Regions from separate parts of the Shewanella sp. DAU305 genome, predicted to be linked through region 3. Evidence: predicted binding sites of a transcription regulator. Region 3 holds the regulator's gene; each other region holds the start of a gene.
What was found. The regulator sigma-54, encoded in region 3, starts transcription at its own class of promoters, with help from an activator protein. The targets are predictions, from matches to a motif close to GTTGGCACGNNNNTNGNNT.
Positions count from the first base shown of each region.

Region 1: a site for sigma-54 is predicted at 4,542-4,560, ahead of OX890_RS16040 (DUF1328 domain-containing protein). Genes of this name have one in related genera too.
Region 2: a site for sigma-54 is predicted at 4,206-4,224, ahead of flgF (flagellar basal-body rod protein FlgF). Genes of this name have one in related genera too.
Region 4: a site for sigma-54 is predicted at 4,581-4,599, ahead of OX890_RS19710 (P-II family nitrogen regulator). Genes of this name have one in related genera too.

Region 1 is NZ_CP113808.1:3,803,536-3,810,977, reverse strand. It holds gene OX890_RS16060 (sigma-54 interaction domain-containing protein) at 1-1,369, shown strand, start outside; gene OX890_RS16055 (DUF4937 domain-containing protein) at 1,559-2,263, shown strand; gene OX890_RS16050 (diacylglycerol kinase family protein) at 2,217-3,908, opposite strand; gene OX890_RS16045 (hypothetical protein) at 4,065-4,259, opposite strand; gene OX890_RS16040 (DUF1328 domain-containing protein) at 4,284-4,460, opposite strand; gene OX890_RS16035 (leucine-rich repeat domain-containing protein) at 5,012-7,442, opposite strand, start outside.
Region 2 is NZ_CP113808.1:2,029,757-2,037,198, forward strand. It holds gene OX890_RS08615 (CheR family methyltransferase) at 41-880, shown strand; gene flgB (flagellar basal body rod protein FlgB) at 1,024-1,428, shown strand; gene flgC (flagellar basal body rod protein FlgC) at 1,431-1,847, shown strand; gene flgD (flagellar hook assembly protein FlgD) at 1,872-2,642, shown strand; gene flgE (flagellar hook protein FlgE) at 2,727-4,088, shown strand; gene flgF (flagellar basal-body rod protein FlgF) at 4,261-5,004, shown strand; gene flgG (flagellar basal-body rod protein FlgG) at 5,015-5,803, shown strand; gene flgH (flagellar basal body L-ring protein FlgH) at 5,815-6,489, shown strand; gene OX890_RS08655 (flagellar basal body P-ring protein FlgI) at 6,501-7,442, shown strand, end outside.
Region 3 is NZ_CP113808.1:1,249,758-1,257,199, reverse strand. It holds gene lptC (LPS export ABC transporter periplasmic protein LptC) at 1-421, shown strand, start outside; gene lptA (lipopolysaccharide transport periplasmic protein LptA) at 408-962, shown strand; gene lptB (LPS export ABC transporter ATP-binding protein) at 959-1,690, shown strand; gene OX890_RS05475 (RNA polymerase factor sigma-54) at 1,798-3,276, shown strand; gene hpf (ribosome hibernation promoting factor) at 3,305-3,592, shown strand; gene ptsN (PTS IIA-like nitrogen regulatory protein PtsN) at 3,595-4,038, shown strand; gene rapZ (RNase adapter RapZ) at 4,035-4,889, shown strand; gene OX890_RS05455 (HPr family phosphocarrier protein) at 4,876-5,151, shown strand; gene mgtE (magnesium transporter) at 5,492-6,856, shown strand; gene OX890_RS05445 (molybdate ABC transporter substrate-binding protein) at 6,975-7,442, opposite strand, start outside.
Region 4 is NZ_CP113808.1:4,632,479-4,639,920, reverse strand. It holds gene OX890_RS19730 (response regulator) at 1-154, opposite strand, end outside; gene narQ (nitrate/nitrite two-component system sensor histidine kinase NarQ) at 147-1,982, opposite strand; gene nrfA (ammonia-forming nitrite reductase cytochrome c552 subunit) at 2,208-3,611, shown strand; gene OX890_RS19715 (hydrolase) at 3,760-4,302, opposite strand; gene OX890_RS19710 (P-II family nitrogen regulator) at 4,647-4,985, shown strand; gene OX890_RS19705 (ammonium transporter) at 4,996-6,246, shown strand; gene OX890_RS19700 (hypothetical protein) at 6,466-6,804, shown strand; gene OX890_RS19695 (tetratricopeptide repeat protein) at 6,932-7,442, shown strand, end outside.

The DNA.
Region 1 (7,442 bases), 2.4 Mb from region 3:
GGCTCGATTGACACTTTTTTATCACCTGCAGGATGTAAACGCCGAACAAGCCATCTTAGAACTCGCCGGCGCTGCCGACTTTAATAAGCTACGCAGTGTCGATGATTTGCCTTGGATAGAACAGCTTGAGGCGAATCACGTCGATGTTGCCATCATTGAGCTGTCCAGCCTTAGCCGTGAGGATTATCTCGGGCTACTGGATAATGTAGCTCTGTCTAATATTGAGTTTATTTTTCTCTCCGACGGCCAGCCGAACCCCAATCTTGATCAGTTAATGTCGCATTTTGCCGGTTATCATTTTCGTAAACCCTACGACATGACGTTAATCAGCGATATTTTCGCCGATTTTGCCCAGTATCTAGTGTCATCCCCAATTCGGCCTCGGCCTTTTTCCAGCGAGCTAGACCAATATGGTTTACTTGTCGGTTCCTCTGCTGCGATGCATAAGCTGTATCGCACGATTCGCCGCGTCTCTGCGACCGACAGTAATGTGCTGATCATTGGTGAGAGCGGGGCGGGGAAAGAGCTGGTCGCCAATACCATACATCTTGCCAGCCCTAGGCTGAACGAGCCTTTTATCGCGATTAACTGCGGCGCCTTAAGCCCTGAATTGGTCGATAGTGAGTTGTTTGGCCATGTAAAAGGCGCGTTCACTGGCGCTCATCGCGATCACAAAGGCGTATTTGAGCAGGCAGAAGGCGGAACCTTATTTCTCGATGAAGTCACCGAAATGCCAATTGAGCATCAAGTGAAGTTACTCAGAGTGCTTGAAAATAGTGAATATCGCCCCGTTGGCGGTGCCAAAGTGCAACTCGCCAATGTGCGGATTGTAGCGGCAACCAATCGTGATCCCATCGCGGCAATCGAGGCTGGGCAATTTCGCGAGGATTTATATTTCCGTTTGGCCCAGTTCCCTATCCGCGTTCCGCCATTAAGGGAACGTGGCGATGATATTCTTGGGTTGGCGCAGCATTTTCTTGCCTATCGTAACGTGGCAGAAAAGCAGAATAAAAGCCTCGCTGATGACAGTGCGCAGATGATCGCTGCGTACCCTTGGTCGGGTAATGTGCGTGAATTAAAGCATGCCATTGAGCGAGCCTATATTCTGGCAGACCAAGAGATTTTACCCAGCCATTTACAGTTGCCACAGGCAAGTGAAATGGGCGCTTCTGGCGATGACCAAGTCGTTATCCCGCAGGGCATGCGTTTAGATGACTTAGAAAAAATCGCCATTTATCAAGCATTAGAAACCACTCAAGGCAATAAAACCGATACTGCCGAGCAACTGGGGATCAGCGTGAAAACTCTCTACAACAAGCTCAGCAAGTACGAGCAGCAAGTCGAAGCGGGTGAATCGACGGTGGAATAGTTTTTTGCGCTCAAAAGCCGTAGATGTGAGTGAATTTAATATCTCATTGAGCTTTATCCTGCGGCTTTAGCCATCTTAAGCATACCGTTGATGTGGTTGCTAGCAAGGAGGTTTAAGCCAAGTGGCATCGGCTCTTTGGAATTGGATTTCACTACGCTAGGCCACTTTTTGCAGCGTTAGGAGCGAGATTTGACGATAGTAAAGTTGATTACTTGTCAGGTTGAAAATGAACAAGAGCAAGATTTTTCTCAAAGCCAACAGATATGGAAAGCGTTGAGCAACTGCGTAGGTTTTAGAGGCCAGTTCGGTGGTTGGAGTCAACCCGAAAGGCAGGCGATTATTGTGGGCGTATGGCAATCAATTGAAGATGTTACGGCTTTCATGGGGTCAGTTCACGATGAGCTGTTCTCCAAAAGTGGTCAGCAAACAACTTATAAACAGTGTGATGTCCATTATTTTGAAAATATACTGAGTATCCCTTCGCTAACTCATCATCCTGCAGATCAAAATGACAATGTCATTCGCTTGGCTTATTGCCGAGGAGTGCAAGATGTCGAACGTTTTTTAAGTGACCAACGAACGATTTGGAACGCCCATCTTGGACAAGCAGACGGCATGCTTGGCGGTTGTGTCGCCCGCAGTCTAAAACAGAGTGACTACTTCATCGTTATGACGCGCTGGGCGTCGAACCCAGCTCATGAAAATTACGTAAAAACCGTTCTGCCAACCCTTAAAAAGCAAGTGTTACCTGAAAGCTATATTGAAAATATGTCGGGTTGTTTAGTGCAGGAAGAATGCTTATGGGAAGTCGTTCCTAGTAATGACTCAAGCGTGCCAGCAAGATGTATCAACCATCCTCTTCAGTTATTTCCTGATAAGGCACAAACACTTTAAGGGATGCGGGTTGGACTTCAATAGTGAGATCTGCGGGTTCAAAGATTTCGCCATCAATCACATATTTACACTTGGGCTGACTACTAATATTCACTTTTTTCGCATGGGCGTGGTGGACTTTGGTCGCGGTAGAAGGCGCATTAGGTAGCTTTGAATGTGTGTCTTTATTACCTTCTTTTACCCATCCAGCAATGGCTAATTCGGCCAGACTAAGGAGCTGTTCCTTGGGTTCATCCCCTGAATCTAGCCAGGTAATATCGAGCAGGCCATCTGTCATGTTTGGCTCGCCATCGCCCTGCGCTAATACGCTGGTAAACGGGGCTGCATTGGCAACAATGAGGCTATGGGTGGTCAATGTTGTGGGCTCGGCATCATCTAAGCTGAGCTGTACGGTTAAAGTGATATCGGCATTGACGGCGCGCCATAAACCATCGAGGTAGGCAAACTGGCCGAGGGCATTTTTACGTTCACGGTTGGCAGATTCAATCATCTGCTGTTCAAAGCCTATCCCCACAAGTAACAAGACTAATTGTTCATTACAACGAGCTGTATCAATGGCTTGGTAATGCCCTTGGATAATATTGTCCAGCGCCTGAGAGACAGGAATGAGCTTACTGCCTAAACCAAATAGCGCGTGGCTGAGGGCGTTAGTCGTGCCTAACGGAATGATCCCTAAGTCGATGTCAGTGTTCACTATTTCCGATGCTACCTCTGTCACTGTGCCATCGCCACCACAGGCAATAATGATATCTGCGCCGCTATTGCGGGCTTTTTTGGCGAAGGTATTTGCGGTGATATTTTCGGTAGTGAGTTTTAACGTTAGGTCAAAATAGGCTTTTAGTTCGTCTTGGATTTGCTCGCCATATTGTTGCCATTTGCCGCCGCCGGAGACAGGGTTAGCGATAATCCACGCCACTTTATGGATGTTGATTTTGCCTTGCTTGAGCATGTGTTCAAGGGCACGTAATTGCCATTTGTTTAAGCCCGCGGTTTTGCGGACTTGTTTAATTTGTTGTAATACTTCGGCGAAGTTACGCTGTTTATCTTTACAGACTAAATAGGCGGCGAGCACCAGTACTGAACGGCCGCGCCCCATAGCACAGTGGATCAGCACCTGTTTATTGGCGCGCACTTGGCGATGCAACCAGTTAACGGCTTGATTGAGCTGGGCGCTGGTCGGCACGCTATGGTCGAGGATGGGAATGTTTAAATACTCGATATGATCTTCAAACTGCGACCAATCTAAGCCATCAAATTCGGCGGTCACATCAAGAATTGCGGTGATCTTATTGGCTTTGATTTTCTCCAGATCCGCAGAAAATAATCGGCAGCCGAGATACAACTGCTCATCTATCTTTTGCATCGACGGCACTGAGTCGCGTTTTCTCGCCCAATGGTTATACAGCCGGCTACCCAATAGAAACGGAATAAAGCCCCAGCGAATATACCAAGGGATAGTGCCATCTTGGCGCTTTCTAAAGATGCTGGCGAGATTAAACCAATAGGCTGAACCGACTAAAAATAGCGACAGGCTCGTCCAAGCCCAAATAAAGGTGAGCAGGGGAGACGTGCCCGTTACCGCAAAATAGGCTAGCAGTACGGCACCTGCTAAGTAGAAATATTTGATGTGGATTTTGCTTAGCATACGCGCCCTCCAATGCTGTTCATTTGATTTTACCGCTGGCTGACTGCATCGGTGAATCGCGTCGTTGAAATCAGGTTCTAACGCAAGTTTAAATTAGGTGCTAACTCAAAAGGGTGGCAGTAGACGAGTCTATTGCCACCTTAAAATGAGGTTTGTTTAGCACTTAGTATCTTTAGCTTTAACACCTTCTTTGACTTCTTCACAGGCATCTTCGATGGCATTACCTGTATCTGTCATCACTTCATCAATTTTTTCACCCGCGTCTTCGGCTTTGTTATCGCTACAAGCGGTTAAACCGAGGGCGAGTAATAATGCCAGTGAAGCGCTTGTCATCAGAGTAAATGGTTTCATATACATCTCCTTTTTAAAAAATAATTAAAGTCGCGGTGACTTACCTCTAAAGGCATTAACCAGCAGGGAAATCACTAATAACACAATAAAGATTAAGAAAATGATTTTCGCTATGCCCGCCGCTGCGCCAGCTATCCCAGTAAATCCTAATAGGCCTGCAATAACAGCAACAACCAGAAATACTAATGTCCAACCTAACATATGAACCTCCTGCCCTTGTCTTAATCCTTCGCATGACCGTTTGTGTCATTTGTAAGGTAACGGCTAATGGTTATTTCTAGATTGCGAACATAATGCCAACTTTGCATATTTTAATTAGTTTATTGATTTTAAATGAAATTTAATTTATTAGTTTTAAGTGGGCGCGAATGTACTAAACGTAGTACAGGCAATTTTTACCTAAGCTTCGGTAAGAGTTTCAGCCTAATATTGGGATTTGAGACGTTGGAGCAAAGCCTTGTTTGAAGGTCGGGGAGCTGAGATTGATGACAAATGAAACAGAATAAAAAGCCGACACTGTTAATCAATTAATCCAATAACTAATCAGTGTAGGCTTGAGTATCCTTTGGTTTTTTAACGCCAAGCAATCGCTATGATTAAAAACACGCGGCACTCAATGATTGCAGCCATTAAAACCTCCTTGTTCTATGTGCCGCCATGCGAGTGTGCTGGATGCGAGCGAGTGCAGCAGTGCAAATCGGATGGAGTCATTACTTGCCAATATGTTGAAATTAATCAGCAAGCTATCTCCGTCAATCAAGATGTACTTTGATGTACTTTGGTAAGCTTTTTAGGCTTGCCGAATCAAGCTGGTCACATCCGCTAGCATATACCTCTCCTAAGCTTGGCAGTTTGGCCAGAGGCGTGAGATTGGACACTTGGGTGTGGGATATATCAAGGTCTTTTAGCCCTATTAATTTTTTTAATGGCGTTAGGTCTGTGATAGAAGTGTTGGCTACCTCTAAATTCCATAATTTAGGCATGTTGGCCAAAGGGGTCAAGTCAGATATCTGAGTATTATTTAGCCTGAGCAGTCTAAGCTGAGTTAATTTCGCTAGCGACGCCAAGTCTGTGACATCAGTATTGCTGCAAATCAGATAACGTATATTAGTCAAATTGGCCATTGGTGATAAATTGGTCACTTTAGTGCCGTGGAGCACAAGAGTATTTAGTTGTCGCAGTCCCGCCAATGGCGTCAGTTCGGAGACTTGAGTGTATCCCATATAAAGAGCATAAAGCTTTGATAGCCCTAATAGGGACGTTAAATCTGCCACGGTAGTGCCCGAAAAAGAAAGCCATTCAAGTTCGGTTAGCTGGGCTAAGGGTGATAAGTCTGAGACTTGTGTGTCATTAAATTTGAGAGTGTTCAGTTGGTTTAAATTTTCTAATTGATGCAAGTTGTTCACTTGTGTACGGCTTAAATCCAAGTTTTTCAAGTAGGTCCAAAGTTTAAGCGGCCGTAGATCGGCCGATTGTAAGCCGCTTAAATTGAGACTCGCTGCATTCTCATGTCCACAACGTGCGAAAGCGACCGCTATCGCCTTGCGGCTCAAACTCTCTTCGTTATCATAATCGCGGCAAAGCTCGGGCCACAGGCTATAGATGGATGCTGAACCATCAAACTGTCCTTCGGTGAAATTATGTATCCACAGCTCAGTGACTTGCTGCTGGCGGTAGTTGGGGGAGAGCTTAACCGCAGGGTTGAGGATGATTTTACTCAGCAGATGCAGCGCATGATCCACCTTATCTCCGAATATGTCATCTCTGTCGGGGAATTTTTCAGTAAGCTGCTCAACTGTACCAAACAGCTTGTCGATAAATTGGCTGTGTTGCTGACGGCTATTGCCGTTTTGGGAATAGTCTTCAAACACCAACTGCCAGCATTCGAACCAGCTTTGGCTATTACAACTTAAGGTCAGGGAGTCGACCAACGTTGAATTACAGCTCAACTGTGACCATTGCCCACTAATAAAGTGGGCGGCAAAATATTCCTGAAAAGACAAGTGACTGAAGGCAAATACTGCCTCGTGCCCTTGCTTGGCATCCTGACCCCTGTCGATCAAAAAGCCAGTACGGCGCTTGATATAATCGATCAAGCTTTTGGCGGTTTGTTGGCATTTGTCTTTATCTTCATAGACTTCTTCTAGCTCTTTAGCGAAGAATCTTGTCAGTTCACTTTCTGTAAGGCTGGTGACGCGGCCAACCTCATTATCAAAATAGAGCTTTTCAATTTGAACACTGTTGTTGCCAGTTTTACCTAATAATTCACTCAGCTTGCCTAACTGCATCGCATAGGCCAGTTTCGCCAGCCAGTTGCGTATGTCGGTATAGTCGAAATCTTCGCTGTCGATAAAGTTATTTTTTATGCCTCTGGCCCTGTCCATGCTAACCAAATAGGTCTCGATGATTTTCTGGTAGAGTTCTGCCCGACCATTAGGCAGGCGACCACGGCGTTGTTGAATAAAGCTGATCATATTCAGCAGTACAGGGGTGCGCGATAAGTTATTGAGCGCATCGTTACCGTCAAAAGCGGCCTGTAGATCGTCGATAAACTGCGCTTGTGCATCGCTAGTGTTTACATAAATGTGGCACCATTTCTGGCTGAACTGGAGTCGCTGCTCATTATTGAGTGGCTGGATATAATAGAGCCCAAAGTCATGCAGTTGGGATGCATCAGTCTTACGCTTAAGTCTGTTTGGATTAGCTAGCTTAGGGTTAAGCCCATCTTTAGCCTGAATATCAAGTTCATCTACCTCATTCAATTCGTGTAAATCTAGTGGCTGATTTTTATCAATATTGGCAAAGGGCCAAAGCAAGGATGCATCGAAACCAACAACCCGCGCGGTCATAATGCATCGGCATGATGGATATTGGCTAAACAGAGTTGCTAGAGTTTGCCCCAGATTCAGCATTTCCTGCTTGCCGATTTCATCCAACCCGTCGACCAACAGTAAGACCTGACCATTGACCATGACCTCAGTGAGCTTATCTAGATCCAACAGTTCACCAAGGGAGCCTAAATAACTCTTAAGATTGGCGATAAACTGCTCTGCGTTGACGGACGTCGTGAGAAAGGCACGAAAATCCCTCACCCTTAAAAGGATTGGCAGTAAGGGCCCCATAGCCTGTTGCACATAGTTACTTCTATGATGGGCTAGACTTATTGCCAGCCAATGCAGAAAA
Region 2 (7,442 bases), 780 kb from region 3:
GTTTCGCACTGATTTTGGTGCTTGCTATAGGATTTAGGATGTGAATGTGCCAAATAAATCACTCGCTGAAGCTGAATATAATCAATTTAGGTTGTTCTTAGAGCAACACAGCGGCATCGTACTGGGTGAAAATAAGCAATATCTGGTGCTCAGTCGTCTTGCTCCTCTGATGGGGAAATATAACCTGCCATCCTTATCTGATGTGGTTAAGCATTCGATGAAGCCAACGGAACGTGCGCTTCGGGCTGAAGTGATCGATGCTATGACGACCAATGAAACCCTTTGGTTTCGTGATCGTTATCCATTTGAGTTATTGCATAACGTTTTGTTACCTGAGTATAGTCGTTTAGGTCGTCCACTTAAGATTTGGTCGGCAGCGTGTTCGTCCGGGCAAGAACCCTATTCATTGGCGATGACGATTCTTGAGTATCAACAGAAGAAGCCTGGTGCGCTTGCGGGTAGTGCGTCAATTCAAGCTACGGATTTGTCGCCTTCCATGTTGGAACGTTGCAAAAATGCTGAGTACGATAGCTTGGCATTAGCGCGCGGTTTATCCGAGGAGCGTAAGCGTCAGTTTTTTGATGCTTTGCCTTCAGGCAATATGAAGTTAAAGGATAATGTTAAGCGTTTGGTGAACTTTAGGGCACATAATCTGCTTGAAAGTTATAGCTTACTTGGTAAGTTCGACATTATTTTTTGCCGCAATGTGCTTATTTATTTTGCGCCTGAGGCAAAGGCAAAAATTTTGCGGCAATTCGCTGCCGCTCTTAATCCAAAAGGGATCCTATTTCTCGGTGCTTCTGAATCTATTGCTGGTTTAACGGATGAGTTTGACATGGTCCGTTGTAACCCTGGGATTTATTACCAGAAAAAGACTTAAGTCTACTGCTTTAAAGAAAATTACCGACATTTGTCGGTAATTTTTTACCCATCACTTGCTCATTCCTATTGTTATTCTCATTATTCCACTATGTTGGCACATTAATTGCTTTATTTCCGTGAGCAACACGAGGAGGCAATTTTATGGCGATCAATTTTGATAATGCACTGGGTGTGCATCAGTACACTCTCGGTATTAGAGCGCAGCGAGCTGAAGTCATTTCGAGCAATATCGCTAACGCCGATACGCCACATTATAAAGCCCGTGATGTTGATTTTTCTGCGGCAATGCAGGCCGCCCGTGGCCAACAACAGCAGCGTAATAGTCTTGAAATGCAAGAGTCAGACAAGCATTTTGGTCTTGCTGAGTTGACGGGTCAATTTGTTAAGTTCCGTGTGCCAAATCAACCCGATACCGGTGATGGCAATACCGTTGATATCCAACAGGAACAATCGGCATTCATGCAAAATGCCCTTGAATATCAAATGTCATTAGGCTTTTTAGACAGTAAGTTTAGTGGCATGAAGAAAGCGCTGAGAGGGGATTAATCATGAGTTTATTTAGCATATTTGATGTTGCTGGCTCGGGAATGTCGGCTCAATCGGTCAGGTTGAACACCACGGCGAGTAACATAGCTAACGCTGATTCCGTCTCGAGTAGCGTAGATAAGACCTATCGTTCTCGTCATCCTATTTTTGAAGCTGAAATGGCCAAAGCGCAAAGTCAGCAACAAGCCTCTCAAGGTGTTGCGGTAAAAGGTATTGTTGAAAGTGATCGACCACTACTAAAAGAATATTCGCCCGATCATCCAATGGCGGATGCGGACGGCTTTATTTATAAACCGAATGTTAATGTCATGGAAGAAATGGCAGATATGATTTCTGCTTCGCGCTCATATCAAATGAATGTTCAGGTCGCTGAAGCAGCTAAGTCTATGCTGCAACAAACACTTGGGATGGGTAAATAACATGTGTTACTTAGGAGGTAAGCTGTGAGCCTCATTAATCAAATTAACCAAGCATCGGCGCAGACGGCTCAAAATAAGAGTCAGTCAAATGCTGTTACGACCAATTCATCAACCAGCTCAACGGGCAATCCGTTTCTTGATGGCATACGTCTGCCAAAAGATTCGATTGTACCGGAAGCGAAAAGCCAACAGTTAACCCAAGATGATTTTTTCTCGTTATTAAGCCAACAGTTATCGATGCAGGACCCTTTTAAGCCTGTTGACAACGATCAAATGATTGCGCAGATGGCATCATTTTCGACGGTTGATGGTATCGGCAAGTTAAATGATGAAATTGTTAACTTAAACAGTGTCATGACGTCGAGCCAAGCACTGCAGGCATCGGGACTCGTTGGTCGTAAGGTATTGATTCCAACCGATACAGGCAATATTTCAGCAGAAAGCCCAACGATGAAAGGTGTGGTCAGTACCCCTGATAAAATTCCAGAGATTACTGTGCGTATCGAAGATGAGAAGGGCCAAGTTGTCACAACCTTTAAAGTCGATGGTAGCGATGGTGGTAACGTCGATGTGAACTGGGATGGTTTAGATAAGAATGGCCTGCCTGTGGTCGCAGGTAACTATACGATTAAGGCGAGTGGTTTAGTGGATGGGAAATCCCAAGAGCTGCCCGTTTCAACCTATGCTCATGTGAGTAGCGTTTCTTTAGGGACGGCCAGTACCGGCGCCATTCTTAACTTGAGAGGCGGTATGGGGATCAAGTTAACCGACGTATTAGCTGTGTCTGAAACTTAAGTTCACACAAAAATAAGTTTTTACAGAATCCGAATTGGGCGTTTGTCGCCCGCAATTGAATTGAGTCAAATGTAGAGGTGAATTATGTCGTTTAACATTGCATTGAGTGGCATTGCTGCCGCACAGAAAGATTTAAACACCACGGCGAACAACATTGCGAATGCGAACACCATTGGCTTTAAAGAATCCCGTGCTGAATTTGCGGATGTTTACGCTAATTCTATTTTTTCAAATTCCAAAACAGCTGTCGGTGGTGGTGTCGCAACGAGTCAGGTCGCCCAGCAATTCCATCAAGGCAGCTTACAGCTGACAAGTAACTCCCTTGATATGGCAATTAAAGGCGGTGGCTTCTTTGTCACTGCCTCTGAGATCGGCAGTCTTGACCATTCGTTTACTCGTGCAGGGGCATTTAAAGTCGATTCAAATAACTACATGGTTGATTCTGCTGGTAATTTTTTGCAGACGTTCCCTGTGGATAAAGATGGTAACTCGACATCGGTAAGTTTGACTACAGCTAAACCAGTGCAAATCCCTGATACTGCAGGTAGCCCAATAAAAACTGAAAATGTCAGTTTACAAATGAATCTAAATGCTAAGGAAAGTACCCTTGACCCTGCTGCATTCGATCCTCTAGACCCTAAGACATACAATAACGTTACCTCAATGACTATGTATGACTCACTCGGTGAGCCACACATCATGACAACCTATTTTGTTAAGCCTAATGATGCCTCTTATAATGGAGAGAGCAATTGGGTGGCCTATTACGCTATTGATGGTAAACAAGTCGATCTAGATGGTGCTGCAGGTACTTATCAAACGGATACTACGGGCGATGGTAATCCTGACTCAACCAGTACAGCGCAAACAACCGGCGGTTGGAAGGGCTCTGTACTCAAGTTCAATTCTGTTGGTGTCTATACCGGTAGTGATCCAGCGGTCGTTAAGACTGAGACTTTAGGTGTGGGTGGTGCAGGCGTTTTAGGTGCTGGAGCTGATGGCACTCAAGATTTAACAATCAAGTTTAATGCGCCAACTCAATATGCTGCTCCTTTTGCGGCAACAGAGTTAACACAAGACGGTACTACTGTTGGTCGTTTAACTAACGTTGAAATTGGTGCTGATGGTTTAATTACTGCAAGTTACTCGAACGGTTCAAGTGTGCCTTTAGCACGAGTTGCCTTGGTTCGATTTGCTAACGAACAAGGTTTAACACAAGTAGGTAATACGTCGTGGAAAGCCAGTTTGAATTCTGGTCCAGCTCTTGCTGGTGAGGCAAACAGTGGTACTTTTGGTAGCATCAGTTCATCGGCGTTAGAGCAATCGAACATCGATTTGACCACTGAACTGGTTGATTTAATTTCTGCGCAGCGTAATTTCCAAGCAAACTCTCGTACCCTTGAAGTGAACAACACGCTGCAACAAACCGTATTACAAATCCGCTAATCATTACATTGTATGACTAAGTGTTGCCGCCAGTGGCAACACTTAGCCTTTATCCTGCTGTCAATTCACTTCATTTCCCTATTCTTCAATTCTATCAGTAAATTAAAAGTCAATTTTGTTGGCATGATGCTTGCTTTGCTATTGTCATGTAGAAAATTTGACGGAGCAGTCTGTGGACAAATTCCTTTATGTCGCCATGAGTGGCGCCAAGCAAAATATGAATGAGCTGGCGCTCCGTGCGAACAACTTAGCCAACGCGAATACCGACGGTTTTAAATCCGATATGGCGCAAGCTCGCTCGATGCAAGCCTTCGGTGAAGGATTGCCGACAAGGGTGTTTGCGATGACAGAATCTCCGTCAGCAAATTTTCGCTCAGGTCCAATAAAAACGACTGGACGAGATCTCGATGTTGCCATTAAAGGCGACGGCTGGTTTGCCGTGCAGGCAAAAGATGGCAGTGAAGCCTATACCCGCTCTGGCAGTTTAAGTTTTGACTCCACAGGTTTATTACACAATGACAGGGGAAATCCTGTTATGGGTGATGCGGGTCCCATAGTGTTGCCACTTCCTATCGAGAAAGTTTCAATTTCTCAGGATGGCATTATTTCTGTGCGACCTCAGGGCGCTACCGCTGAAGTGGTGGAAGAAGTTGGTCGCTTGAAACTCGTTAATCCCGGCAATGCGCAGATGATGCGTGGTGAAGATGGATTATTTCGACAAATGTCAGGAGAACCAGCACCAGCCGATCCTTTCGTCGCAGTTGAAAGTGGCGCAGTGGAAGGCAGTAACGTAAATCCAGTCGATGAAATGGTGTCTTTGATTGACCTTCAGCGTCAGTTTGAATTGCAAGTCAAGATGATGAAAACCGCGGAAGAAAATGATCGCGCTTCATCTTCATTAATGCGTATTAGTTAGGAGATAGATTATGCATCCGGCGTTATGGATTAGTAAAACTGGCTTAGACGCACAGCAAACTGACATTGCAGTGATCTCGAACAACGTGGCGAACGCCAGCACTGTGGGTTACAAGAAAAGCCGCGCAGTATTTGAAGATTTGCTTTACCAAACAGTTAACCAAGCGGGCGGTGTCAGTTCTTCTAACACTAAGTTGCCTAATGGATTAAACATAGGCGCGGGTACCAAAGTCGTTGCCACACAGAAAATGTTTACCCAAGGCAACATGCTGACTACGGATAACTCATTGGATCTGATGATTGAAGGCCCAGGTTTTTTTGAAATTCAGCTACCCGATGGTACTGCAGCCTATACCCGAAATGGTCAGTTTACCTTAGACGATACGGGCCAGATTGTGACGCCAGGTTCTGGCTACGTGCTGCAACCCGCGATCACGATTCCTGACAATGCGACCAGTATTACCGTTTCCGCTGAGGGTGAAGTTTCAGTGAAAACCCCTGGTACTGCAGATAACCAAGTTGTGGGTCAGTTGACTATGACGGATTTTATTAATCCATCCGGTCTGGATCCTATGGGGCAAAACTTATACACGGAAACCGGTGCGAGTGGCACGCCAATTCAAGGTACTGCTTCGTTAGATGGCATGGGAGCGATTCGTCAAGGCGCCTTAGAAACCTCTAACGTTAACGTGACCGAAGAACTTGTGAACCTTATCGAAAGTCAGCGCATTTACGAGATGAACTCTAAAGTGATTTCAGCGGTAGATCAGATGCTGTCTTACGTGACTCAAAATTTATAGAGGCAAACATCATGGCTAGATATCTTGTGTTGGCCGTCGCGTTATTGCTTGCAGCTTGTAGCTCGACGCAAAAGAAACCCCTTGCGGATGATCCCTTTTATGCGCCGGTATACCCAGAGGCACCGCCGACAAAAATTGCCGCGACTGGTTCTATTTATCAAGACAGTCAAGCATCTAGCTTGTATTCGGACATACGTGCTCACAAAGTTGGCGACATTATCACTATCGTTTTGAAAGAGTCGACTCAAGCTAAGAAGAGTGCAGGCAATCAGATCAAAAAAGGCTCTGACATGAGCTTAGATCCTATCTTCGCCGGTGGTAGTAATATCTCCGTTGGCGGAGTGCCAATTGATTTACGTTATAAAGATAGCATGAACACTAAACGTGAATCGGATGCGGATCAGAGTAATAGTTTAGATGGCAGCATTTCGGCAAACGTGATGCAAGTGCTGAACAACGGCAGCTTAGTGATCCGCGGTGAAAAATGGATCTCAATTAACAATGGTGATGAGTTTATTCGCGTCACTGGTCTGGTTCGCTCGCAGGACATTAAACCCGATAACACTATCGATTCAACGCGAATGGCCAATGCCCGTATTCAATACAGTGGCACAGGTACTTTCGCAGATGCTCAAAAAGTGGGCTGGTTAAGCCAGTTCTTTATGAGCGACTGGTGGCCCTTCTAAGGAGTCGTATCATGAAATATAAACTGGTGTTAGCCGTTGCCCTGCTAGTGTTTTCTCTACCTAGTCAGGCTGAACGAATTAAAGATATTGCCAATGTGCAGGGCGTACGCAGTAACCAGTTGATCGGTTATGGCTTAGTGGTTGGTTTGCCGGGAACGGGTGAAAAAACCAGTTATACCGAACAAACCTTTATGACTATGCTGAAAAATTTCGGCATTAATCTTCCTGACAACGTCAAACCAAAGATTAAAAACGTCGCTGTGGTTGCCGTACATGCGGATATGCCTGCCTTTATAAAACCGGGTCAAGATCTTGACGTCACCGTATCTAGCTTAGGCGAAGCCAAAAGTTTACGCGGTGGCACATTATTGCAAACCTTTTTGAAAGGTGTTGACGGTAATGTGTATGCCATAGCCCAAGGCAGCTTAGTGGTTAGTGGTTTTAGTGCCGATGGTTTAGATGGTTCAAAGGTGATCCAAAATACTCCAACAGTTGGCCGTATACCCAATGGCGCGATTGTCGAGCGCAGTGTAGCGACCCCATTTTCAACTGGCGATTATTTGACGTTTAACTTACGTCGTTCTGATTTTTCTACCGCACAACGGATGGCCGATGCGATTAATGAGCTATTAGGCCCTGATATGGCGCGTCCTTTAGACGCGACATCTGTGCAGGTCAGTGCTCCGCGTGATGTATCACAACGGGTGTCTTTTTTAGCTACGCTTGAAAACCTCGATGTTATTCCCGCAGAAGAATCTGCCAAAGTGATCGTTAACTCACGCACTGGAACCATAGTGGTTGGGCAAAACGTGCGTTTACTCCCTGCGGCGATTACCCATGGCGGCATGACAGTCACGATTGCTGAGGCAACCCAGGTTTCACAGCCAAACGCCTTGGCCAATGGTCAAACAACCGTCACGAGCAATAGTACGATTACAGCGACAGAAAGTGAC
Region 3 (7,442 bases):
GCGCAGTGTTGAGTTCAATGAACAAGGGCTAGTCAATAGCCGTGTGACGGCGAAACACATGGAACATTATGATTCAACGAATCAAACTTACTTTACTCAACCTGTTTATCTTGTTTATCCAGACCAAGGTAAAGCACAATGGCAACTCAGAGCAGATCAGGGCAAGCTAAACAAGGAAACGGGCAAGGTTGTATTAGAAAACAATGTTATTATTGATGCCATTAGCCCAGAAGAACCGATCCAGACCTTGTCCACCAGTTATCTGGAACTCGATCTCAATACGATGATAATGACCTCTGACCGCACCATTTACGTCACAGGGAAAGATTTTAATATTCAAGGCCAAGGCCTTTATGCCGACCTCAACGCGCAAGAAGTGCAATTGACCAGTCAGGTAGTAGGAACATATGAAGCAAAATAACGTATTACTTGCCAGCCTAATGCTAATAATGAGCATGAGCGCCTTTGCTAAAGTCGACGACCTGAAACAGGAAGTCAAAATCAAGGCTGTGAGCCAAACGGCAGATATCAAAAACAACCAGATCATCTTCTTTGGTCCGGTTGAAGTCACCCAAGGTTCGATTAAAATCCATGCAGATCAACTGCGTGCATTTTCTGCCGAAGGTGAAAATAGCAAAATTTTAGTGGCCACTGGCAACCCTGCGACGTACAGCCAAGTGTTAGACGATGGCCGTCCAGCCTCGGCGAGCGCGAAAGAAATTCGTTACGATATGGCGAGCCGCACCCTGACACTTAAAGGTTTAGCCTCGTTAGATCAAGCGGGCAGCCAAGTGACGGGTAATTTAATCCGCTACAACATCATCCAGCAAAAATTGATTGCCGAGAGTACCGGCAGTGGCGACGATCGCGTGATCACTATCATTCAGCCAGAAAGCTATCAAGATGATGCCAAACCAGACGCGCCAGCAGAAAAACCTGTGAAAAAGCAGGACTCTAAATGACCCAAATCACCCTAAGAGCACAAAATCTGGCGAAGAGTTACAAGAGTCGCCAAGTGGTTAAAGACGTTAGTCTGACGGTAAAAACCGGTCAGGTCGTTGGCCTACTCGGCCCGAACGGCGCGGGTAAAACTACCACCTTTTACATGGTCGTCGGTCTGGTTAAGAGCGATAAAGGCCACATCTTTATCGACGATGATGATTTAACCGCAGATCCTATGCACCTGCGTGCCCGCAAAGGTATAGGTTACTTGCCGCAGGAAGCCAGTATCTTCCGTAAACTGACCGTCCATGACAACATCATGGCCGTGCTGCAAACGCGTAAAGAATTAAAAAAAGAGCAAAGGGAAGAAGAGCTAGAACATCTGCTTGAAGAGTTCCACATCACCCACATCCGTGACAGCCAAGGCATGTCATTGTCGGGCGGTGAACGTCGCCGTGTCGAAATTGCGCGGGCGTTAGCAGCAAATCCTAAGTTCATTTTGCTCGATGAACCCTTTGCTGGTGTCGATCCGATTTCGGTTATCGACATTAAAAAGATTATCGAACAGCTCAAAAGTCGTGGCCTTGGCGTGTTGATCACAGACCACAATGTCCGTGAGACATTAGATGTGTGTGAACATGCCTATATCGTGAGTCACGGAAACTTGATTGCCGAAGGAACACCCGCAGAGATCTTAGACAATCAGCAAGTTAGGGCTGTGTACTTAGGTGAACAATTCAGGCTATAGTTAATCAACCGGAGCCAATGCAGGTAATTTATGCCACCATTGGACTCCACTCAAGATGATAACAAGCGACCTCATCCAACAATAATAACGTAGGGATCAGCGGTAACATGAAAGCGTCACTCCAGCTCAAACTGGGTCAACAGTTAACCATGACGCCACAATTACAACAGGCCATACGTCTGTTGCAACTGTCGTCATTAGAACTGCAGCAAGAGATCCAGCAAGCCTTAGATTCTAATCCCCTTCTCGAGCTGGAAGAGGATCAATTCGACGCCACTAAAGACCCTGTAAACCAAACGCTATCCGATACGGATTTCAGTGAATCAAGCACCCTGCCGCCAGAAAAAGACAGCTCCACCATAGATACGGCAGAGTCGCTCACGAAAGAGTCCATGCCCGACGAACTCCCCATGGACACCACATGGGATGAAGTGTTCACCGCCTCTCCCAATTCTGGCCCCGGCGGCAGTCGTGAAGACGATATGCCCTTCCAAGGTGAGACCATTGAAGGCTTGTATGAACACTTAGAATGGCAAAAAAACCTCACGCCGTTTTCTGAAACCGATTTAGCCATTGCCACCGCCATTATTGATGCCATCGACGATCAAGGCTATCTCACCCAAAGCACTGACGAAATCCTCGAAGCCATGGGCAATTCGGAGGTCGAGCTCGACGAAGTCGAAGCCGTACTCAAGCGCATTCAACATTTTGATCCCATTGGTGTTGCCGCCCGCGATTTAAGTGAATGCCTGTTGATCCAACTGTCGCATTTCGCCGCTGACACGCCCAACCTAGAAAACGCCCGCATGCTGATCAAAGATCATTTAGATCTGATCGCCGCCCGCGACTTTAGGTTGTTGATGCGTAAGACTAAATTAAAAGAGGATGAATTAAGGGACGGCATAGCGCTTATCCAAACCCTCAATCCCCGCCCAGGTTTATTGATTACGCCCAACGATGACGAATACGTCATCCCGGATGTGTCAGTGTCGAAAAAAAATGGCCGCTGGGTGGTCGAGCTTAATCCTGACTGCATGCCAAAAATCAATGTAAACCAACATTATGCCTCGATGGCGCGCAGCACTAAAAGCCAAGCCGATAGCCAATTTATTCGTGGTCATCTGCAAGAGGCTAAATGGTTTATCAAAAGCCTAGAAAGCCGTAACGACACTTTACTTAAAGTTGCGAACTGTATCGTCCAATATCAGCAAGGTTTCTTTGAATACGGTGAAGAAGCCATGAAACCTATGGTGCTGAACGATATTGCCGAAGCGGTAGAAATGCATGAGTCGACCATCTCACGGGTGACGACACAGAAATACATGCATACCCCTAAGGGACTTTTTGAACTAAAATACTTCTTCTCTAGCCACGTCGGTACTGACGATGGTGGGGAGTGCTCATCCACAGCAATCAGAGCCTTCATTAAGAAACTGGTTGCAGCGGAAAACCAGAAAAAACCATTGAGCGACAGTAAGATGGCACAACTTCTGGCAGAACAAGGGATCAACGTAGCCCGCAGAACCATTGCGAAGTACCGAGAGGCTATGCTCATTCCGCCTTCTAATCAGCGTAAAAGTTTATAACCTACAGTGGATATCGGAGGACGTTTCTATGCAAATAAACCTGAGTGGACACCATGTCGAAATTACCGAATCGTTACGTGCATATGTAGAAGAAAAGTTTTCAAAACTTGAACGCCATTTCGAACAGATCAATAATGTGCACGTTGTGCTCAATGTCGAGAAAATGCAACAGATTGCCGAAGCGAGAATAAATCTTATCGGTGGTGAAGTTTTTGCTACTTCAGAGCATGCTGACATGTATGCCGCTATAGACGCCCTGATTGACAAGCTTGATCGTCAGGTTATTAAACACAAAGAGAAGTTAACAAAACACTAATAATGGAACTTTGTACCATACTGCGGCCGGAGTGCACTACCTGCGCCACTCCGGGCAGCAAGAAAAAGGTACTGGAACTCATCAGCGACTTAGTCGCTGCCCAGTACCCGACCCTCTCATCTCAAGAGATATTCGAAAGCCTAGTGGCGCGCGAAAAGATGGGGAGCACAGGTATAGGTAACGGCATCGCCATTCCACATGGTCGACTAGCCGATATAGATCAGCCCATTGCCATACTCATTAAGTGTGAAGAGCCGATAGCATTCGATGCTATCGATAAGCAACCTGTTGATATTTTATTTGCACTACTGGTGCCTGCAGACCAATGTCAGCAGCACTTAAGTACCTTGTCTTGCATGGCCGAAAAGCTGAGCGACAAGCAAATATTAAAGCAATTACGCAAGACGCATGATGAAACGGAACTCTATCAGGTAATCACTGGATGAAACTGGTCATAGTGTCGGGCCGCTCAGGCTCAGGCAAATCTGTCGCCCTAAGGGTACTCGAAGATCTCGGCTATTATTGTGTCGATAACCTTCCCTTGCCCTTAATCGGCACTTTGCTTGAGCAACTCAAAGGCAGTAACGATCTCGTCGCCATCAGTGTCGACGTGCGTAACTTGCCTGAGCAGGATAAAGTCTTAGTGAAGCAACTAGCGAGCCTGCCTCCTGATACTGAGTTAACCAGCTTCTTCCTCAATTCCAGCGATAAAATTCTGCTTAAGCGTTACAGCGAGACCCGCCGTTTGCATCCTTTGTCGAAGAGCCAAGTCTCTTTGCAAGAAGCGATAAAGCTGGAAGGGAAACTGCTCGAGCCTATGTCAAAACTGGTCGATCACTACATAGATACGTCGAATCTGAATATCTATGATTTAAGCGATCAAGTGAGACAAATTCTGCTCGGCAGCGTCGATAAAGAGTTAGTGATTAACTTCGAGTCCTTTGGCTTTAAGCACGGTATGCCAACCGAAGCCGACTTTATGTTTGATGTACGCTTTCTGCCTAACCCACACTGGGAACTGGCGCTGCGTCCATTGACAGGCTTAGATGAGCCCGTGGCTGAGTTCTTAAATCGTCAACCACTCGTGAATAAGTTCATCTGGCAAATCGAAAATTTACTGGAAACTTGGCTGCCACATCTCGAGCGCAACAATCGCAGTTATTTAACTGTGGCGATTGGCTGCACGGGTGGGCAACACAGATCGGTTTACGTCGCAGAGCAATTGGCTAAACGCTTTAGTAACGGTAAACATAAAGTTTATGCCCGTCATCGAGAGCTCAATAATGCCAAAGCTTGAACGTCAGATCACCATCTGTAACAAACTGGGATTACATGCCCGTGCCGCCACTAAGTTGGTGGTACTGGCATCCGAGTTTGATGCGACTATCACCTTGATACAAGGCGATAAACAGGCATCGGCCGCCAGCGTGCTTGGCTTATTGATGCTTGAGACTGGCATGGGTAAAACCATTAAGCTTATCGCCGAAGGTCCAGATGCTGAGCCCGCTCTGGATGCCATTTGTGCCTTGATCGATGCTAAGTTTGACGAAGCCTGTTAGTTTCATTTCATACTCAGCGTTCCACACAGACACTCAGATTAGTACACCTCACATTTAGCACTGCTTATTTGTGCAGTTCACATCTCGTTTCAAAAGCTTGGCGACACATTTGTCGCTCGACGGCACGAACCATAGGCGATTACACTAGCGAGCATTACCGCTGACTCACCTTAGTTTTAGCCGCCTTAATCTATGCGTAAAACGCATGACCTATGCCAGAGCGCTCTATCTGTGACTGAAGCATAGCTATCGCGAAGTCACCGCTAAGTCTCAGCCCTGCGCCAAGCAGCGCACTCTCGAACCAATTTGCCGCACAGTGGCGGACAACTATGGAGAACAAATGCCCGTAGATAATTCAGAAAACGATCACACCGGACATAGTCTCGACCAGTTAAACCAAGCGCTTAGCAGTGGAATGTTTGTGCACGTGCGTAACATGCTGCAAAAAATGGCCGCCTCAGATATCGCGCTGATCTTAGAATCCTCACCACCCAGCGCCAGACAAGTGCTGTGGCAGCTTATCGATCAAGAACAAATAGGCGACATACTCGACGAGTTAAGCGAGGAACTCAAAGATCCGCTGATCCGCAGCATGAGTCCTGAGCGGGTTGCGAAAGCGACGGCGAGCATGGACACCGATGATCTGGCCTATATCCTACGTAGTCTTCCCGATGCCGTTTACAAGCAAGTGCTGCAGTCTATGACAGAACAAAACCGCCAGCGGGTAGAACAGGCCTTATCCTATCCCGATGAGACCGCCGGCAGCTTGATGAACACAGATACCGTCACCTTAAGACCCGATGTAAATATCGATGTGGTGCTGCGCTATCTTCGCCAAAGGGGCAACCTGCCAGACACCACAGATACCTTATATGTCGTCGATAAACAGGACAAAGTGCTCGGCGGTGTCAGGCTGGCAGATCTACTAACTTGCGCGCCAAGCACCACAATTCGCAACATCATGGACCCCGATATCCAAAGTATTCCTGTGAGCATGTCCGACAGTGAAGTGGCGCAGAAATTCGAACGCAATGACTGGGTATCTGCTCCCGTTGTTGATAGCGATGGCAAGCTGCTAGGACGAATAACAATCGATGACGTGGTCGATGTTATCCGCGAAGATGCCGAACATTCCATGATGGGGATGGCGGGGATGGACGATGACGAGGATACTTTCGGCCCAGTGCTAAAAAGTACCCTACGTCGCTCACTCTGGCTCACTATTAACTTGTTCGCCGCGCTACTCGCCTCCTCGGTCAGTAATATGTTTGAAGGCACTATCGAGCAATTTGCTACCATCGCCATCTTGATGACAATTGTCCCTAGCATGGGCGGTGTGGCCGGTAATCAAACCTTAGCACTCGTGATCCGCGGTATTGCCTTAGGCCACATAGGCCAAAGCAACGCCCGTTGGCTTATTGGTAAAGAATTATCGATTGGTTTTCTCAATGGCTTAATGTGGTCGATTTTGGTGTTTATTGCCGTGTTGCTGTGGAAGGATGATATGGCACTGGCGGGATTAATTGGCAGCGCTATGCTGATCAACATGACAGTTGCTGGGCTTGCAGGTGCGAGTATTCCATTGATTTTAAAACGCCTTAAAATCGATCCCGCCCTCGCTGGCGGCATGGTGCTCACCACTGTCACTGATGTGGTTGGCCTATTCGCCTTCCTCGGATTAGCGACGCTCTATCTGATGCACTAACGCACTAATGTTTTAACGCTTTAAAGCTTTAACGCTTTAACGCTTTAACAATTTGAGTTTATAACAAAAACGGCACCGAAAGGGTGCCGTTTTTATCTCGCAAAAAAGCTAAAGAATGCTATTTTGCTGGAGGTTGAAAACCATAACTGCTCAGTATAGCTTGGCCTTTTGCCGATAGAATAAACGAAGCTAACGGCATTGCGGCAGCATTGGCGCCCTGCAAAACCAATAAACCATAGTCGGCCCCCACGGCGAGTTCCTGCGGTAAGTCGATGATTTGGAGACTCGGCACTTCTTGTTTAGCCAGCACAGCATTGGTGCAATAGGTTAAAAAGATATCTGCTTGCTTGTTTTCCATTACCCAGCCATAAGGATTGCGATCTTTAGGTGGTTTAGCACTCTCAGGGCCGCCCGTCAGTTGCAATGCCTTGGTCTCTAACGCGGCTTTCGCATTGGGTTTTACCGCTTCGGCCTTAGCAAAAACAGCCCAGGCATAATCACCCGCCGGATCAGCTTTCGGGGTTGAGGTGCCAACTTTGACCTTAGGATCTAACATGGTATCGAGTAGCGTTGCACTCGTCACCTG
Region 4 (7,442 bases), 1.6 Mb from region 3:
CGGGTTCATCGGTGACCACTGCGGTTAATGCGTCTAAACCACTACCGGCTTCGCCAAATAGGCTGAAGTCAGGATCTGAAGCGATGAGTTGGCAGATGCCTTTGCGCAAGAGGGGATGGTCATCGACCACCAGTACTGAATAAGGTTTACCCATTTGAAGGCTCCTGTTGAGATGGGAAAATAAGCGTCACTCTAGTGCCACTTGACCCCTTGCTGTGCTGCACAAGGTTTAGTGGGCTGTTAGGTTTGAGTGCGTCGTCTTGTGCATTGCATCCTTGCTCAGTCGTGGTTGCCATAGCAGGTTTAAATCTCTTTAAATCATTGTCGCTGAACACGACTTTACCTGAAAGCTTACTGGCTCGTTCATGCATTATACCTATGCCAAAATGTTGATCTCGTTCTTTTAAATGTCCAATACCTATGCCGTTATCACAAACATCAATATTGACCATACCCTCGTCATCCTTATAGCAATGGATGTTAATGAGGCTGGCCTCAGCGTGTTTGATGGCGTTTAACGTCGCTTCTCGCGTGATCTGCAGTATGTGAATGTGTTGCTTTGCCTCTAGCCATTGTGGCGCAAGTTTATAGTCTAAGGTTATCTTTATATTCGTCTTTGTCCTGAGTTGCTCAAGCATAGCTTCTAAAGCACTTTTTAGATCAGGTTCTTTAATTGTGAGCCTAAAGGTGGATAGTAACTCCCTGAGCTGCACGTAGGCAGTGCTTACACCTTCGTTGATTTCGGTTAACTGCGCCTCAACGATTGGGCTGCGGCAACTGCAATCTAAGTTTTTGCGTAATAAGCTAATTTGGATTTTCAGGAAAGAGAGCACTTGACCTAAAGAGTCATGCAGCTCCCGGGCAATCACGCCACGTTCCTCCATTAGCGCCAGTTGCTGTCTTTGCTCTGTGGCATTGTGGATCACGATTGAGCGGGTCAGCATAATTGCGAAATTGTTAAACAAGGCGATATTGGGTGTTTGGTCGGCAATTAACTCTAAATAGCCTAAATTAGCCTGCTCAAATTGCAGTGGGAAACGGGTGCTCTCTTGAGTCATATCTGGCCAGCCACCATCGGCCTCAATCACTTCAAGCTCTTGCTCTGGGTATTGAATGATGAGTCTTAGGTAGTCGAGTGATTCATAGCCTTTTAACTGATTCAGCGCCGCCTTGAGAGCCTTGTAATCGAGTTTATTTGCGTTTAATGTCAGTAGGTTATCATATAAGAATGTCAGCTCGTTGTTGGCCCTTGTCAGCGCTAAGGTTTTTTCTGCTACCTGCGATTCTAGGTTGCCATAAAGCGTCGCGAGTTCCTTAGCCGTTTTTTGTAGGGCATGGGTCAGCGCTGTGAGTTCAATATATTCGGTCTCGGGCATTTCAATTTCAAAATTACCTTTAGAAATGGTATTCGCCGACTCCATCAGTTTTTGCAGCGGGATCACCACTTTCTTCTTTGTAAAACGCACGGCCACAAAAGCGATAATGAGCATGACACCTAAGCCTAATATTTGGCTGGCGGCAAGGAGCCTGAGTTTAAAGGCGGCGTAGTGCTCCATCTCAAGCACCAGTAAATCAATGGTATCAACAAAGTCCTTCAGTGAGGCGACATAATCGCGGGAGTTTTCTTGTTCTATGTAGTGTTTCATCACCAGCCATTTATCGATGACAAGCTGATATTGAGCGGCAATTTCTGGCGGACTAAACCAACTTTCCGAGGGCTTTAATGTGTCGGAATAGAGCGTATTTTCGAATTCGGTAATTTTATCCTGTGCGGCCTCACTGCCTGAGTTGGCGTAAAACATTAACCGATAGCTTTGCATCCTCAGCGACCCTGAGGCATTAATCGCCTTGGCGTCGCCTAAGCTGTAGGACAAATTGATGATAGCAAAAGTCGATAAACTACTAGAGAGCAGAATAAGTACTAACATTAATCCTAAGATTTTTGAGGTTAGACTACCTCGTTTCATTAATCCGCTGTTCATTTTGATGGCCGCTGTTATGGCACTTTGCAGTGGTTTTTACATTAGAAAATAATGTAATACATTAACAAAAGTATAGAAATGTGAACAACAACACCTTTACATTTTGATCTAGCGCAAACTTCAACCTAGATACCCCCTAAGAGGTATATTTTTAGCAGGGTTAAATCACTAAGTTTGACCATGGAGATGTCGTGATTTACAACAATAATGCAACACGGAGATGAGATGATGAAGAAGATGACAGGTAAGTCCTTTGCACTGAGTGCACTGGTTGCCGCCAGCTTCATGGCAGCGGGCGCAATGGCGAGTGATAAAACAGAGCCTCGCAACGAAGTTTATAAAGACAAATTTGCTAATCAATACGCTAGCTGGCATGACACAGATAAAAGCACTGAGAATACCGATGTGTTAGCCTCGGACCCGAGCTTAGTCGTGCTGTGGGCAGGTTATGGTTTTGCGAAAGATTACAACGCACCACGTGGCCACATGTATGCCATTACGGATGTGCGTAACACTCTGCGAACTGGCGCACCAGCCAACGCGGAAGATGGTCCAATGCCTATGGCTTGTTGGAGCTGTAAGAGCCCTGATGTACCTCGCTTAATTGAAGAGCAAGGTGAAGATGGTTACTTCAAAGGCAAATGGGCAAAAGGTGGCCCAGAAGTGGTGAACACCATAGGCTGCGGCGACTGCCATGAGAAAGGCACGCCTAAACTGCGTATCTCTCGCCCCTTTGCTGAACGTGGTATGGAAGCATTAGGTACACCGTTTGCCAAAGCGTCTAAAAAAGACAAGCAATCTATGGTCTGCGGTCAGTGTCACGTTGAATACTATTTCGAGAAAAAAGAAGGCAGAAAAGGTTTCGTTAAATTCCCTTGGGATATGGGCACAACCGTTGAGCAAATGGAAACCTATTACGACGGTATTGAGTTCTCCGACTGGACGCATGCGCTGTCTAAAACCCCTATGTTAAAAGCGCAGCACCCTGGTTATGAAACTTGGAAACTCGGTGTTCATGGTAAGAACGATGTGAGCTGTGTTGATTGTCACATGCCAAAAGTGACTAACGACAAAGGCCGTAAGTACACAGATCATAAAGTGGGTAACCCATTTGATCGTTTTGAAGAAACCTGCGCGACGTGCCACAGCCAAAGTAAAGAGTTCTTAGTCGGCCTGACCAACGAACGTAAAGCTAAAGTGAAAGAGCTAAAAGGCCGCGCCGAAGCGCAACTAGTGAAAGCGCACTTTGAAGCTGCAGCCGCTTGGAAAGCCGGTGCAACTGAAGCGGAAATGAAGCCAATTCTAACCGATATCCGTCATTCACAATGGCGTTGGGACTATGCGATTGCTTCACACGGCGCTGCTGCGCATGCCCCTGAAGAAGTCTTACGTATCCTAGGCACAGCGGTAGATAAAGCGGCAGATGCGCGGGTTAAATTAGCGCAACTGTTAGCGAAAAAAGGCATCACAGATCCTATCGCGATCCCTGATATTTCTACTAAAGCCAAGGCACAAGCCGCTTTAGGTATGGACATGGAAAAAATGAATGCAGAGAAAGAAGCATTTAAGAAAGACATGTTACCTAAGTGGGATGAAGAAGCGAAAAAACGCGAAGCCACTTATAAATAGTGTTTAACAAATTGTTTTTAACCTGAGCTAACCCCTCATGTAAGCAAAAGCCCTCGCTGACTCAGCGAGGGCTTTTTTATGGGAGTGAATGTCAACGTCATGCCTGAACCAAGGGCTGTTTACTTCATTAGAGCCAAGGAGTGAATTGCTATTTTATCAGTTTTAATAATGCCCTAAAGCGCTCGCCTTGGGCTTGATGTTGTAATTCAAATAATAGCGATTCCACGTTAGTTAATAAGGCGTCTCTGGTCGTCATCATCTGAATACCCAGTTGTTTATTATCGGCACTGCGTGACGAGACGCCATCTGCCACGAGATGCACCGAATATTGCTGTTCTATAAGGTCACAACAGGTTTGATAAACACACACATGGGTTTCAATGCCCGCCAGTATGACGTGTTTACGATTTGTCTTAGTGAGTGCCTGCGCAAACTCTTCACAGTGCCAACCGCTAAAATGTTGCTTGGCAATGGGGGAGCCGGTTTTCTCCAGCAAGGTTTGAAGCCCTGGACTGGTTGCTCCGAGTTTATCGGGTAGCTGTTCTAACCACAGTATGGGTATTTCAAATAATTGTGCACCTTGGATTAAGGTCTGTAGTTGTTGGTGCAGCTTGTCACTGTTATCCATGATTTGTGCAAGTTTTCCCTGCACATCGACGATAACGAGAACACATTCTTCGGGTTTTAACATCGGGCCTTCCTTCTGCGCTTGATGATTGTCTTAGTGATGATCTTCGCTTTTGTCTAAGAGCTTGTGCTGTGATGCTCAGATTTCATCTCGATTTACGCTTCCCCCAGTAGACCCCAATTTAACCTTGTTACCAATAGGCCTAAGGTCGAATAGCTGTTGCACTTAAACTGCTCACTAAAAGAGTGCGTTGCACTTGTTTGTGCTCGATCATGGTGCATTTTTAACCTTTGAAAATAACCTTGTTTAGTTAAAATTTAAAATAATCAGTAAGTTAAATTGTTGGCCTGATGATTGAATTACCTTTGATACAAGTTAATAACAATCGCGTTTTTTTGGAGGTCAGGATGAAACTAGTCAGCGCTATCATCAAGCCATTTAAGTTGGATGATGTCCGTGAAGCTATCGCCGGAATAGGTATTGAAGGCATGACGGTGACCGAAGTTAAAGGTTTTGGCCGTCAAAAAGGGCACACAGAGCTGTATCGTGGCGCCGAGTATCAGGTGGATTTTTTGCCAAAAGTAAAACTAGAAATTGCCACTAAGGCTGAAAATCTCGACATGTTGATTGAGGCCATTACCACTGCGGCCCATACGGGGAAAATTGGCGACGGTAAGATCTTCGTCGTCGACTTAGAACAAGCTATCCGTATCCGTACGGGTGAACTCGATACAGAAGCGCTATAAGGGGCTGACAATGGAAGAATTAACAAAATTAGGCGGCACAGTCACTGAACTACGCTTTGCACTCGATACCTTTTACTTTTTGATTTCTGGTGCGTTAGTTATGTGGATGGCGGCGGGATTCGCCATGTTAGAAGCGGGTTTAGTTCGCTCTAAAAACACCACGGAAATTTTAACTAAGAACGTTGTGTTGTACGCGATTGCCTGTGTGATGTATCTGCTGGTTGGCTACAACATCATGTATGTGGATAACACTGAAGGGGGTTGGTTGCCATCGATTGGTACCTTAATCGGTTCTCAATCATCAGATGCGAGCCATGCATTAGAATCTGACTTCTTCTTCCAAGTGGTGTTTGTGGCAACGGCGATGTCAATTGTCTCTGGCGCTGTGGCGGAACGGATGAAGTTATGGGCTTTCCTGTTCTTCTCTGTGGTGATGACAGCGGTTATCTATCCAGTAGAAGGGTATTGGACTTGGGGCCAAGGTTTTATCTCTAAACTGGGCTTTGTGGACTTTGCGGGTAGCGGTATTGTGCACATGACAGGTGCGACGGCTGCGATTGCGGGTGTGTTATTGCTCGGTGCACGTAAGGGTAAATATGGCCCTAACGGTCAAGTGAATCCTATCCCTGGCTCTAACTTGCCAATGGCAACCTTAGGTATGTTTATTCTGTGGATGGGCTGGTTTGGCTTCAACGGTGGCTCGCAATTAATGGTATCGGATGCGGCGAATGCGAGCTCAGTGGCAAAAGTGTTTGTTAATACCAATACTGCGGCGGCGTTCGGTGCTATCTCTGCGCTTATCGTATGTAAGATGATTTGGGGTAAAGCGGATTTAACCATGATACTCAACGGTATTCTGGCGGGTTTAGTGGCGATTACGGCAGATCCTCTTTCACCTTCACTGTTAATGGCGGGTGTGATTGGTTTAGTTGCGGGCGGCGTGGTGGTGTTCTCTATTGTGGGCTTAGATCGCATTAAGATCGACGATCCTGTGGGCGCGATTTCAGTACACGGCGTGGCGGGTTTCCTTGGGTTAATGTGTGTGCCATTATCCAACGCTGATGCGACTATTACTGGGCAGTTGACCGGTGCAGCCTTCATCTTTACTTGGGTATTCTGTTCATCCTTTGTGGTTTGGTATGCGATTAAGAAAACCATGGGGATCCGTGTGACTGAGGAAGAAGAATACAATGGTATGGATGCGTCTGATTGTGGTATCGATGCTTACCCAGAGTTTGTTACGGTTAAAAATGCTGGTTAAGTAAACTGGCGAATGAATGGTGATTCAACTTGATGCCTAGCGTGGATCGAGGGATAGTAAAGCAGAGCTTAGGCTCTGCTTTTTTATGGGGCTTGGTCATGGGTTAAGCTCAAGGCGGTTTAGAGTGGGGCTTAAGCAGGCTGCCGTGCATTACCTTACAGCATGATTTACCTACACTATTTACCTACAGTATTTACTGCATCAACAGAGGGGTGAACTATGAGCTTACATGCCACAGCTGTCGGTCAATTTACGCGACTCAGCCTTATCGTTATTGCTGGCTTGATATCAGTATCTGCCTTAGCAGGGGAAATCATAGTTAACCGCTCGAGTGAGCCTGTCGATGCCTTTGCTGTGCGTGATCAAGTGCTCAAGGATTTTGAGTGGCAGGAGTCGCTGCGTCGCCAGCAGCAGATCCAAATTCTGCAGGCTTTACCCTTAGGTTGTATTACTGTGATGAAGCCCTATCGCTATTTCACCTGTGGGGAACATAACTATCGGCCATACCATTACCAGCAGCGCGAATTATACATAGAGGTTGATCGACCTTCGCAGTAACTAACGTGCTAAATCACTTGCCGTTATTTTTTAACGATAGCGATTGTCATTTTTTGTAACCATTTTATGTCGTCTTTTTCGCCATTTGTAATAAGCTCAAATAGGAGCTAATGGTGTGGGAGGACATATGTCAAAACTATTCCGAGCCGTATACCTGAGTGCCATCATGGGCGCTGCACTCAGTCAGTTGTTCGCCTGTAGCTCGACGACCATCGAGCCTGATCCCTCTGATCTTGAGTCGCTACTTGCCGATTCACTGTTTTCCCCTATCGTCGATATTCCTTCAGTTGCGGATATTTTTTATTTGCCGCCAGAGGTGGTGACAGACGTAAAGCGTAGCTATGACAAATACACTTTTTCCCATAATAACGCCATGTTAGCCAACGAATGGTTAGCCAGTTATATCAATGCCAGCCAAACCAATAGCGCTAAAATTGATTTTCGCTACCAAGATAACCTGACCCAAATTGCCCGTGAAACCTACGCCCAAAGGGCAGGGAATTGCATGTCCTTAGTGGTCATGACTTCTGCGTTGGCGGATATATTGAATGTGGGCGCTGAGTATCAAGATATCGCTATTGAACCCGTATGGGACAAGCAAGGGGATTTCTATTTAATCAATGGTCATGTGAACTTAC